DNA from 4 places in the Pseudoalteromonas sp. S408 genome. Region 2 is predicted to be linked to each of the others. Evidence: predicted binding sites of a transcription regulator. Region 2 holds the regulator's gene; each other region holds the start of a gene.
What was found. The regulator sigma-54, encoded in region 2, starts transcription at its own class of promoters, with help from an activator protein. The targets are predictions, from matches to a motif close to GTTGGCACGNNNNTNGNNT.

Region 1: the regulator sigma-54 is predicted to act here: its motif matches at 1,004-1,022, upstream of CWB62_RS12935 (NarK family nitrate/nitrite MFS transporter).
Region 3: the regulator sigma-54 is predicted to act here: its motif matches at 1,937-1,955, upstream of CWB62_RS11870 (EF-hand domain-containing protein).
Region 4: the regulator sigma-54 is predicted to act here: its motif matches at 2,085-2,103, upstream of CWB62_RS16455 (ferritin-like domain-containing protein).

The regions. Positions count from the first base shown of each region.
Region 1 covers NZ_PNDY01000014.1:53,673-56,895, reverse strand. The annotation lists gene CWB62_RS12945 (ATP-binding cassette domain-containing protein) at 1-55, shown strand, start outside; gene CWB62_RS12940 (HesA/MoeB/ThiF family protein) at 73-831, opposite strand; gene CWB62_RS12935 (NarK family nitrate/nitrite MFS transporter) at 1,120-2,589, shown strand; gene CWB62_RS12930 (bifunctional protein-serine/threonine kinase/phosphatase) at 2,599-3,223, shown strand, end outside.
Region 2 covers NZ_PNDY01000022.1:106,112-109,334, forward strand. The annotation lists gene lptB (LPS export ABC transporter ATP-binding protein) at 1-660, shown strand, start outside; gene CWB62_RS15760 (RNA polymerase factor sigma-54) at 730-2,229, shown strand; gene hpf (ribosome hibernation promoting factor) at 2,256-2,543, shown strand; gene ptsN (PTS IIA-like nitrogen regulatory protein PtsN) at 2,548-3,000, shown strand; gene rapZ (RNase adapter RapZ) at 3,020-3,223, shown strand, end outside.
Region 3 covers NZ_PNDY01000013.1:117,851-121,073, reverse strand. The annotation lists gene CWB62_RS11885 (ATP-binding protein) at 1-81, shown strand, start outside; gene CWB62_RS11880 (response regulator) at 156-827, shown strand; gene CWB62_RS11875 (PA4780 family RIO1-like protein kinase) at 862-1,716, opposite strand; gene CWB62_RS11870 (EF-hand domain-containing protein) at 2,009-2,284, shown strand; gene CWB62_RS11865 (hypothetical protein) at 2,297-2,752, shown strand; gene CWB62_RS11860 (FG-GAP repeat domain-containing protein) at 2,810-3,223, opposite strand, start outside.
Region 4 covers NZ_PNDY01000029.1:6,544-9,766, reverse strand. The annotation lists gene CWB62_RS16465 (TonB-dependent receptor plug domain-containing protein) at 1-864, shown strand, start outside; gene CWB62_RS16460 (ExbD/TolR family protein) at 953-1,348, opposite strand; gene CWB62_RS16455 (ferritin-like domain-containing protein) at 1,600-2,043, opposite strand; gene CWB62_RS16450 (LysR family transcriptional regulator) at 2,218-3,156, opposite strand; gene aceK (bifunctional isocitrate dehydrogenase kinase/phosphatase) at 3,173-3,223, opposite strand, start outside.

The DNA of each region.
Region 1 (3,223 bases), on a different contig from region 2:
AAGTAGCTACAAATTAGGCGATACACTTTACGCCGCTATTCATAACTTGGAGTAAAATAATCAAAACCCGAGTTATAGACTACATGTGGGGCACTGGCTATTTTTAGGGATTTTAAAGCGGTTAAACTCCATGCTGAGCCCATCCACCAGTAATAAGTGTTCACTCAAGCCGCTTGGTAAACCCGCAAGCATTTTTAGTGCCTCTGTGGCTTGAATACTGCCAATTAATCCTACAATGGGTGATAGCACGCCTGACTCTGAGCAGCTTTGTGTTTGATCAGACATAAACTGCGATAAGCACGCGTAACAATGGCTATTTTCCTGCATGGTAAAACAGGCAACTTGGCCTTCCATTCTAATTGCAGAGCCTGAAACTAGCGGTGTTTTTGTTTTATAACAGGCGTTATTGAGTAAATTACGTGTAAGCAAGTTATCAGAGCAATCGATTACTATATCAATATTACTTAATAACTCGTCAAGCGTTGACTGCTCATCTAAAAATACATCAATTGTATGTATATCTATTTCATCATTTAGACTCGCTAACTGTGCTTTGGCTGCGTGTGTTTTTAAGCACCCTACGTCTGTTTGTTTATAAAGTACCTGCCTTTGCAAGTTAGTCGCATCGACTACATCGTTATCTACAAGCGTTAAGGTTCCTACTCCTGATGCTGCTAAGTACTGTGCAACCGGGCAGCCTAAACCACCTAAGCCTACTATGAGCGCATGAGACTGCCATATTTTTTCTTGCCCATCTATATCTAATTTAGGCAGCATTATATGACGCGAGTAGCGCAGTTGTTGTTGATAAGTCAGGGCTGGTTTAGTCATTAGCGGCTTCTCATTATTTTTATACACAATAGCAATTTTTAGAATATGTGGGCAAGAACGGGGTTAAAAGTAATTGCACTGTTGGTGCTCACATTGATTACCTTAACAGTGCAAATGAAAATTATAACGAATTAGGGAAAACATAAGTCAATGATTTTTAATAAAATAAATTATTGGCTCACTAATTGCTCAGTATGGTTAACGTGAAATTAACAAATGCAGCAGTGTAATTAATAATAAAGTAGTAACTGCTATAAATAACTACAAACGTAACTAAGGAAAAATAACATGCAACCGAGTACTGGGTTTAATCTCATATCGTTTAGCGGAAAAATGAAAATACTGCATTTAAGCTGGATGGTGTTTTTTATCTCATTTTTTGTCTGGTTTAACCATGCGCCATTATTAGGCGCTATAGCGGGTTCGTTAGGTATTACTATGGCACAAGTAAAAACGCTGCTTATTTTAAATGTGGCACTAACCATTCCTGCGCGTGTTGTGGTGGGTATGCTTACCGATAAATTTGGGCCGCGTATTGTTTATGCGGCTTTACTCATTTTATGTAGTATTCCGTGTTTTATGTTTGCATTGGCCACTACGTTTGAGCAAGCCGCTATCGCGCGTTTTGCACTTGGCTTTATTGGTGCGGGTTTTGTTGTTGGTATTCGCATGGTGAGTGAGTGGTTCCCGGCAAATGAGTTGGGTACAGCCGAAGGTATTTACGGTGGCTGGGGTAACTTTGGTTCGGCAGCTGCTGCTATGGTATTGCCTGTATTAGCGCTTATGTTTGGCGGTGACGATGGCTGGCGTTATGCGATAGGCCTAACCGGTGTATTAAGCGTCATTTTTGGTGTTATATGGTACGTAAACGTAACTGACACGCCAAAAGGTGGCACGTACTTTAAGCCTAAAAAAGTAGGAGCAATGGAAGTAACGAGTAAAGGCGACTTTGTACTACTTCTTATAATGAAGCTACCTATGTACGGTGCTTTAGCACTACTTACTTGGAAATTATCGCCTACTGGCGCAAACTTACTTTCAGAAAATTTTGTTATTGGTACATATGTATTTTTGGTGCTGCTTTATCTTTACGAAGTTTATAAAACGTACGACATAAACGGCCATATTTTTAAGCAACCTGTTCCAGAATCACACCGTTACGAATTTAAACAAGTGGCAGTTTTAAATATTCTTTATTTTACAACATTTGGCTCAGAGCTTGCCGTTGTATCTATGTTGCCATTATTTTTTAGTGAGGTGTTTGGCCTTGATATGGTGTACGCAGGTTTACTTGCATCAGCCTATGCATTTATGAATTTAGCCTCTCGCCCTGGTGGTGGTTGGATTTCAGATAGAATGGGTCGTCGTAAAACACTGATTGTGCTAACCACGGGCTTAGCTGTAGGTTATTTTGTTATGGGTTTAGTTGATGCTAGCTGGCCGCTTTGGCTTGCAGTTGCAGCTGCCATGGCATGTTCGTTCTTTGTGCAAGCAGGGGAAGGGGCTGTATTTGCCGCTGTGCCACTAATTAAACGCCGTTTAACGGGTCAAATTGCAGGTATGACGGGTGCGTACGGTAATGTAGGGGCTGTTGTATATTTAACGGCGCTTTCATTAGTTGATTACCAAACCTTCTTTATGATTATCGCTGCAAGCGCATTGTTAGGTTTAGGTGCTTTGTTGTTTATGAAAGAACCCGATGGCCATATCACAGAAGTAAACGAAGATGGCACCGTTGAACTTATTTCTGTGACTTAAGGCATATTTATGTTTGATGAAACCCAAAAAGCCAGCGCACTTACAAACGAACTTAACGTTGAGTTTGGTGGGCACAGTAGCAAAGGTATAAAAACCGAAAACCAAGATGCGTTTGCTGCTCTTAATACTCAAGCGCAAGAAAAAGAGTCAAAAGGGGTTATTGCCTGCTTGGCCGATGGGTGTTCATCAGCAAAAAATGCTAAACAGGCGTCACAGTTATCGGTAACGCACTTTATAAATGAGTATTTAAATACACCGCCAAGTTGGGCCGTTAAAAAGTCGGTATCTAAGGTATTGGCCAGTTTAAATCAGTGGCTGTATTCGCAATCGGTTAACTATAATCACCTTGGCCAGCGCCAAGCAGATTGGATGACCACGTTTACAGCGCTTATTTTAAAATCGGCTACGGGTTATATTTTTCATTTAGGTGATACCCGAATTACGCGTTTACGTGCAAAAAGTATGGAGGCGATAACACGCGACCATAAAGTAAACGATACCCTAACGCGAGCTTTAGGTGCACAACTTCATCAAGAAATTGATGTATACGAAGTTGAACTTAAAGCTGATGATATTTATATACTTACCTGCGATGGTGTACACGATGTGTTGCCATACAGTGATATACAAAAGC
Region 2 (3,223 bases):
GGCTTAGAAGTTAAAGCCGGTAGCATAGTGGGTTTACTTGGTCCAAACGGTGCGGGTAAAACCACCACGTTTTATATGATTGTAGGCTTAGTCCCTAGCGATAAAGGTAAAATATCTATCGACGAGAACGATATTACTCTTTTACCTATGCACAGTCGTGCTAGATTAGGCATTGGCTACTTGCCGCAAGAGTCGTCTATATTCAGAAAGTTAACCGTATATCAAAACTTAATGGCTATTTTAGAAACTCGAAAGGAGCTCACTAAGCAAGCCAGAGAAGATACACTTAATAATCTATTGGATGAATTTAGCATTCAACACATTCGCGACAGTAAAGGTATGGCACTATCGGGCGGAGAGCGTCGCCGAGTAGAGATTGCACGTGCTTTAGCTGCAGATCCAAAGTTTATTTTATTAGACGAACCGTTTGCCGGCGTTGACCCTATTTCAGTGTTGGATATTAAAAAAATTATTGAACACCTTAAAAAGCGTGGTATTGGTGTATTAATAACAGACCATAATGTAAGAGAAACCCTTGATGTTTGCGAAAAAGCCTACATAGTTTCTCATGGGGAACTGATTGCTTCTGGTACCCCTGAACACGTATTAAACGATAAAACTGTACGCGATGTATATTTAGGCGAGCAATTTAGGCTGTAACATTTACGCCTTATTTGTATGCATCTGCTAGTATTAATTATAACAACTTAAAAGGATTGTTAGAGATACATGAGGCAATCACTACAGCTGCGCATGGGCCAGCAACTTACAATGACACCTCAGTTGCAACAAGCTATTCGCTTGCTGCAATTAAGCACATTGGATCTTCAGCAAGAAATACAAGAAGCGCTCGACAGCAACCCATTACTTGAGGTTGAGGAGCAAGACTATGCCGATGACCTTGCAGGCAAAAATGAGCAAAAAGCAGATAATGATGAAGTGACAGTAAGTGCATCTGCAGATGAAGTCCCCAGTGAGTATGAACAAGACAGTGGTGAAGCCCTAGCAAAAGATACCGTCAGTGACGACATGGCAATGGACGTTAGCTGGGATGAGTACATGAGTGCCGCCCCAGCATCGTCTTCAGGCCCCATGCCTGAAGATGAGTCTATTTATCAAGGTGCATCGACTGAAACGCTTCACGAATACTTAATGTGGCAATTACAACTAACGCCATTTAGCCCTACGGATGAAGCGATTGCTATTGCAATAGTTGAAGCCGTGGACGACTCAGGCATATTAACCCTCAGCTGTGAAGAAATTTTAGAGAGCTTTAATCAAGATAACGACGATGACGTTGAGGTTGAACTTGATGAAATTGAAGCAGTTTTAAAGCGTATTCAATTATTTGACCCTGTTGGTATTGCAGCACGAAGCTTACAAGAATGTTTGTGTATTCAGTTAAATCAATTTGATAAAGGCACCCCTTTTATTGACGAAACAAAAATGATTTTAACCGAGCACATAGATTTGTTAGCTGCTCGCGACTACCGTACATTAATGAAAAAAACGAAGCTCAAAGAAGATGAGCTTAAAGAAGTAATGACACTTATTCATACGCTTAACCCAAAGCCTGCAGACACAATAGTGCGAGAAGAGTCTGAATATGTAATACCAGATGTGTCAGTTAAGAAAATTAAAGGCCGCTGGGTTGTTGAACTAAACCCAGACAGCATGCCAAAAATTCGTGTAAACAGCCAATATGCTGCAATGTCGCGTACAGTTAAGTCGAGCGGTGATAGCCAGTTTATTCGCTCACATTTACAAGAAGCTAAATGGTTTATTAAAAGTTTAGAAAGCAGAAACGACACGCTTTTAAAAGTAACTAACTGTATCGTAAAACAACAACAAGGCTTTTTTGAACACGGTCCAGAAGCCATGAAACCTATGGTTTTAAATGATGTAGCCGAAATGGTAGAAATGCACGAATCGACAATTTCGCGCGTAACGACTCAAAAGTACATGCACACACCGCGTGGAATATTTGAGCTTAAATACTTTTTCTCAAGCCATGTAAGCACCGAAAATGGTGGAGAATGTTCATCCACAGCGATACGAGCACTTATCAAAAAACTAATCGCAGCAGAAAACTCAGCAAAACCATTGAGTGATAGCAAAATTGCGGATATATTGGCTGAGCAAGGAATTAAAGTAGCAAGACGTACAATCGCAAAATACCGCGAATCTCTTGCTATTCCACCGTCAAATCAGCGAAAGAGTCTGATCTAAGACGCTAAACAAAGAGGGTAATGCTTATGCAACTAAATTTAACTGGTCGTCATGTAGAACTAACTGATTCATTAAGAGACTATATAAATACCAAATTTGCGAAGCTAGAAAGGCACTCTGATCATATTAATAATGTTCATGTCATTCTTGATATAGAAAAATTAAATCAAAAAGCAGAAGCAACTATTCATGTAAGTGGCGCTGAATTATTCGCATCCACTGAACATCAAGATATGTATGCAGCGATTGATTCATTGATTGATAAGCTTGACCGTCAAGTAATTAAACACAAAGAGAAGCTTGCTCGACACTAATATGATGAAACTAAGTTCACTTATATGCCAGGACTGCAGCAAAGCTGCGGTCCTTTTTAATAGTAAAAAAAGAATTTTAGAGTTTATTAGCGAGCTTGCTCACGATAAATTACCGTATTTGTCTCAACAAGATATTTTGGGCGCTTTATTAACTCGCGAAAAGCTAGGTAGCACAGGAATAGGAAGAGGCATAGCTATTCCACATGGTCGAATGAGCGGCGCACAAGAACCTTTAGCATTAGTATTAGTAAGTGAAACACCGATTAACTTTGATGCTATAGACAATCGACCAGTTGATATTTTTGTTGCACTCATCGTACCTGATGGCGATAACCAGCAACACTTAAAGACGCTAGCGACGATAGCTGATAAACTAAAAAATAAAGAATTTTGCAAGCAGCTACGCTGTGCTAAATCGGACGCCGAGCTGTATCAAATTATTGTTGACCAATCGTAGTAAATTTAAAGGGTGATTAATGGAGTTGATTATCATAAGTGGCCGTTCTGGTTCTGGTAAGTCGGTTGCTTTACGCGTTGTTGAAGATCTAGGTTATTATTGCGTAGATAACATCCCTGTAAATTTATTACCTTCTTTGGTAAGAAGCGTTTCTGATAACTACGATAAAATCGCTGTAAGCATCGACGTGCGAAACTTGCCAAAAGAACAAGATGAATTTAAT
Region 3 (3,223 bases), on a different contig from region 2:
GAAGGCCATCATGGTGAAATAGTCGCAGAGAAAGCAAGCATAGGCGGCCTTGCTGTTGTGATTAGCTTACCCACAATGTAAAGCGCAGAAGTGTCACTTTTTAATTTACCTACTTTAGTAAGTGGCTAGGACTTATATGACAAAGCGAGATGCCAATGAGTGAACAAATATTAATAGTTGAAGATGAAAAAAAATTGGCTAATTTAATGAGTGATTTTTTAATGAATCATCATTTTAATACTCATCAAATACACCATGGGAATGACGTACTTCCATGGCTTGAAATTAATAGGCCCAACCTTGTGTTACTTGATGTAATGTTACCAGGTCAAAGCGGAATTGAATTATGCAAAGCGATTAGGCGCTTTTCCACAGTACCGATTATTATGGTGTCGGCTAAAGTAGAAGAAATAGACCGTCTGTTAGGGCTTGAGTTAGGCGCTGACGATTATATTTGTAAGCCATTTAGTTACGCAGAGCTGGTTGCCCGCGTTAAAGCTATTTTAAGGCGTATTAATACGTCACAGGCTCAAACGTCGGCAATGCAGTTAGATGAAACCACCTACAAAGTGAACTATAAAAATAACAACATTGAGCTTACAAACGTTGAGTTTCAGTTATTTAAACCGTTGTTTAATAACCCAAGTAGAATTTATTCACGTGATAGCCTAATGGATACCATGTATACCGATCAGCGCATTGTGAGCCACAGAACAATTGACAGCCACATAAAAAAATTACGCAAAAAGCTTGATGAATTAACTAAAACTGAGAGTGTGATTCAATCTGTTTATGGGGTGGGGTATCGCTTTGTACACCCGCAATAAGGGAGCAAAGCGATTACCATAAAAATGAGTGTTATTACTCGTCGTCAGAGAAGTTGATACGCGCTAAACGTTCTTGTTCTTCATCGGCTGCGGCTTGGATTTCGTCAAGTACAGAATCAACATCAGCGTCTTCGCTGTTATCTTCAAACTCACCTGTAAGTATAGAGTTAGGTGTTAGGTTTGCTTCTTCAAATAGTGCCCACATTTCTTTGGCATACTGAGTATTTAACAGCTCAGGCGCAAACTCGCTGTAATATCGGCGCATATTGTTTACGTCACGAGCAAACATGGCTTCAGCGCTATTGTTAGCAGACGCATTTACAGCTTGCGGTAAATCAATAATCACAGGGCCTTTATCGTCAACAAGCACGTTAAACTCTGATAAATCACCATGAATTATACCCGCGCACAGCATAAGCATAATGTAATGCATCATTTGTTTATGTTGTTTTATAGCTTCTTCTTTGCTCATACTTACATGGCCTAGCTGCGGCGCTACATCGCCATCGCTATCAGACACAAGTTCCATAAGTAATACACCATCAACACAGCAGTATGTGTCGGGTACGCGTACACCGGCCCTAGCTAATCGAGAAAGTGCATCAACCTCAGCGTTTTGCCAAATTTCTTCTTCTAACTGGCGCCCATAACTTGAGCGTTTTCCCATGGCACGTGCTTGACGACCACCGCGAACTTTACGGCCTTCTTGGTATTGTGCGGCTTTTTTAAAACTGCGTTTAACAGCATCTTTATAAACCTTGGCACACCGGATGTGTTCACCACAGCGAACTACAAATACATCGGCTTCTTTACCGCTCATTAGTCGGCTAAGTACTTCATCAATTAAACCGTCATCGATAAGGGGTTGTAAGCGTTTTGGTGTTTTCACAGCTTGCCTGCTAAGTGGAATTGGTTATTAATCATTATTTATAAAAGTGCTCTGTAATTAGTTGTTTTATATGCTCAAGCAGTATATCAGCTTTGAGAATTAAGGGCAGTATTACGCGCATTTACACACGCTTGCGTTAGCTTATCTGCTGATTGTAAATTGAGCAACCAGAACGCCCTAGAACACATCAATTTTTTAAATTATTTAATACTTCCTTATTGTTTGCACATTTTTTGCGTTTTTAAAGTGTAATTTTACGCTATCAACACGCCCTGAATATAAGGTTATTACTATGAAGCATTTAACATCAACGGCAATGATTGTATTACTTAGCATTGTTTTTTCAGCCAATATTGCTGCAAAAGGAAGTAATAACAAACCGCCTAAGCCAGACTTCTTAACTCTCGACAGCGATGGCAATGGTGCAATTAGTTTTAATGAATTTAATACTAAAAAACCACCTCACGGTGACGCACAGACTATTTTTGATGAAATTGATGCTGACGGTAATGGGGAAATCAGCGAGCAAGAATTAAGTGAACATAAACCACCTCGTCGTGAACGTTGAAAGGAAACTAACATGATCAACTCTATAAACAACAACGCTACTAGTTTTATCCCGCAGCAAAAAAGCCAAGCTGTATCGCTAACGTCAGAACAAAGTGATTTTGTAAAAGAAACGCTAGCGCAGTTTGGTCCCGAAAGCTTAACCTCTGAAGATGCAAAAAGCATTCAAGCTGCGTTTGAAGAGCAGGGTATTTCACCCACTAAAGAGCTGGCAGAATTAATGAGCGAGCTTGAATTTGATGCTAAAAGTATTGGTGATGCTGGCCGCCCTGAAGGGCAAAGACCGCCTCCACCGCCACAAAATTCACTAGAGCAAGTTAATACAGAAGAGGTAGTAAGTTACCTTGATGAATTACTCGAGCAGTATTCAAGCCAAATAAACGATGAAGATAAAGACGCTATACTCTCGGCTGTTCAAGAAAAGTTTGGCTTGTCTGAATCTGATTCGTTACTCAGTATTAAAGCGTAAATATGTGTAAAAGCTGACACAAAAAGCCCAGTAATACTGGGCTTTTTGTGTAGGTGGTTAGTTTAAGCGGGTTGATATTTTACTGGTGCCATCTTCTTCGGTAAATTTAAACACAAAGTCTTTTTTACCGTCTTGGTTAATATCAACTAACAAAATATCTTTACTTTTTTTAGGTAAAGTTAACTTTATTTTTTTACGCTTTTTGCTCAGCAAATTGTTCTCATCGCCGTAGTAAACATAGAGCGTTTTTTTGCTGTACTTATAGACTGCATCGGTTTTGTTATCGCCGTTTATATCGCCTATGTATAAAGGCGGGGTTGCATCGCCATTACTCATATTTATTTCCATCTCAAGATCAATTTCTATGCTTGATTTGCTGGCAAATGAGCCATCTGCTTGTTGCTTATAAATATTCATTTCTACATCTACGTCAGTTTTACCACCGCCCATAGCCATAGAAGCAATAGTGCC
Region 4 (3,223 bases), on a different contig from region 2:
GTAGGGCCAAATGGCACATTAGTAGCCGAAGAAGTGGGAACGTTCAGAAACGACTCTACACTGGCACAAAGTTTAGGTATTCCAAAACTTAAAGAAGAAAAATCTCAAAACCGTAGCTTAGGTATTGTATATAACGTAACAGACAGCATTAACGTAACGGTCGACTACTACTCAATCGATATTGACGACCGAATTGTTATCAGTAACCGTTTAGGTAAAGGGCTTTCTACTAGTTTAGACGCCGCGCTTGTTAGCTCTGGTGCCGGTGCAGGCCAGTTTTTCTTAAACGGTGCAGACACAGAAACAAGCGGTATAGATTTTGTTGCAACCTACAATACTGAAGGGTTTGGCGGCTCACTTGATTTTACCCTTGCTGCTAACTTTACAGAAACTGAAGTTGTTTCGTTATTTACACCATCAGGTTCAGGTCTTGAAACTGTGCCAGTTGAAAGCGTTTTTTCAGATCAAGAAATTTCGATTATTGAAGAATGGCAACCAGAAGATCGTATTAACTTAAGTGCGCTTTATCAAAACGAAGACTGGACCGTTAATCTGTCGTTTAATCGCTTTGGTGAATACACAGTAGAAGACGGTGGTCGTCAAACTTACGGTGCCGAAATACTAACAGACGTAAAAGTTAATTACTTTATTAACGAAAACCTATCTGTGAATGTGGGTGCTAATAACTTACTTGATGTATACCCAGACAAAAATGAAATTGGTAACTCTCGTACAGGCACAATTGTAGACGCTAACGGCAATACTGTTGTAAGTAGTAATGGCGTGTTTGAATACTCTCGTCGTTCAGCACCTTTTGGCTTTAACGGCGCATACTACTATGTAGGCGCAGAGTACCGCTTTTAATAACTAACTCTCCCTTTCGTTATTTAACTCAAAGGGCCGAAAGGCCCTTTTTTTGGTTTTATATTTAACACTGATTAGCTAATAGGTTTTAATTAGAAACTAAGCTTATTGTGTAGTTATCATACTCTTTAATGTTATTCATCACCGTCATCAGCGTATTGTGTTTACTGTTTTCATCTGCTTTTATAAGCACCGAACTTATTTCATATTTAGCTGCAAACATGGCTAAGTTGTTCGACACTTGCTCTAAGTCAATTAACCTCCCTGAAAAGTAAACGCCGTTATTTGCATCAATACTGAAAACTGCATTTTTACTTTGTTTTTCAATACTTGGTTTATCTAATGGGCGGTTTAATTCAATGGCGACGGGTTTAACAAATGAGGTAGTAACAATAAAAAATATGAGCAGTATGAACACAATATCAAGCATTGGGGTCATGTCTACGTCGGCGTTATCTTGCAGTTTAGCTGTTTTATTTTTCATATTGGACCTTACTATTTTAATTAAAGCTGCGGCGCCACAGCGAGGTTTCTAGGATCCTATTAACAAAACTAGCACAGCTGAAAAATAATACAGTTAAATAAATATTCTAATAACATTAAATATTTGTATAAAATATGTTCTAACATGTAACTAAAACATATTCATGATTTTTGAGTAATAAAAAACCCAGCCTGTTGCTGGGTTTGTATGGGTAATAATTTACTGAATAGCTAAAAAACAATTCAGGTTAGTTAGCTTTTTTGCATTCGGCTCATTTCAGCATGACAACTTTGCATTGTAAGGAGTGTTGCGGCAAGCGCGGCTTTACAATCGGCAGGTTGTGGTTTATCCATCGCTTCTTTAATTTCCGCTAAGGTTTTGTCCTCAACCTCTTCAAGCTCGCTTACATAGGTGCTGTCGTTGTTTGAACTAAACGTGGTAAGAAGCGCGGTGTATGCTCTGCGTGCTTCAACAGCAAATGACGACCCTTCTTCTCGCTCGCCTTGCTCGTTTATAGCATAGGGTTGCAGGCGTTCAATACTTACTCTGCGCGCATCAATCATGCGCTGAAATAGTGCCCCTATGGCGGGGTCTTCAATATTCTCTTGTGCTTTTTGGTAAAAATCGATACCGCTGTTCATTACTTGGATGATGTCTGAAATATGATTAGCGTCTGTTCCTTGAAGGGTGTTCATAATGACCTCTTTAATGTTATGAATGAAACTTATCATAACTAAAGCAAGAGCCATTCCATTTTAAATGGCGGAGTTAAGTAACTGATATTTATATGTATCTAGAGTTTATAAAAATAACTAGGCGAAAAAACACTATGACGCCTAGCAAATCTTACAAATAATCGTGTAATAAATTTATTTTAGTTCATCGGCCACTTCAGCTACTTTTTGACGAAGCCAAATATGGCTAGCATCTCTGTGCAGCAGTGGGCTCCAAATCATGTCTAATTCAAAAGGAGGAATAGGAAATGGTGGCTCTAAAATTTTAAGACCGGCATCGTCTAAATAAATATTAGCCGCTTTTGATGGCAAAGTAGCCACTAAGTTTTGCTCTTTTGCCAAGTGAATGGCGACATGGTAGTTACGTGTAAATGTGGCAATGTTTCTATGTTTACCAAAATGAGCAAGTGCTTCATCAACCCACCCCAGTTTTTGCACATCTTTTGGATCCATACCAACGCCCACGCCAAAGCCTGTTTTACTTACCCATATGTGGCGAGCTTTTAGGTAGCTATCAAGACTGAAGTTTTCGATTATTGGGTTATCGGCTTTTACTAGGCAGCAAAAGCTGTCTTTCCAAATACGCTTATGGTGAAACGATTGCGGAAGATTTTCAAAACGGTTAATTGCCATATCTACTTTACCGTTTTCAACATCGTGAAAAGTCACGTCGCTTGGTGTGAGTATATCTAACGTTGTATCTGGGGCTTCTTCGTGCAGTTTGCTTAGTAGTTTTGGTGCAAGTGTACTGGCTGCATAGTCACTGGCCATTATCCTGAATACACGTTTACTTTGGCTGGCTTCAAACTCTCTGTTTGGTGCGAGTGTTTCTTCAAGCGTCATGAGTATGCCACGAATGACGGGTTGTAACTCAATGGCACGTTCTGTTGGCACCATGCCATCGCTAGTACGAACTAAAATAGGATCGTTAAAAAGGTTACGAAGGCGCTTAAGGCCGTTACTCATAGCAGGTTGTGTAATGCTTAGCTGATTTGCAGCGCGTGTAACGTTGCACTCACGAAGTAGTGTATCGAGGTATACAAGTAAGTTTAAATCTATTTTGCTTATATTCATGTGTGTGTCCTTGCGCCTACCAGTGATGGATAAAACGCTGTGCTGTCGGGTACGGGTAAATATGATT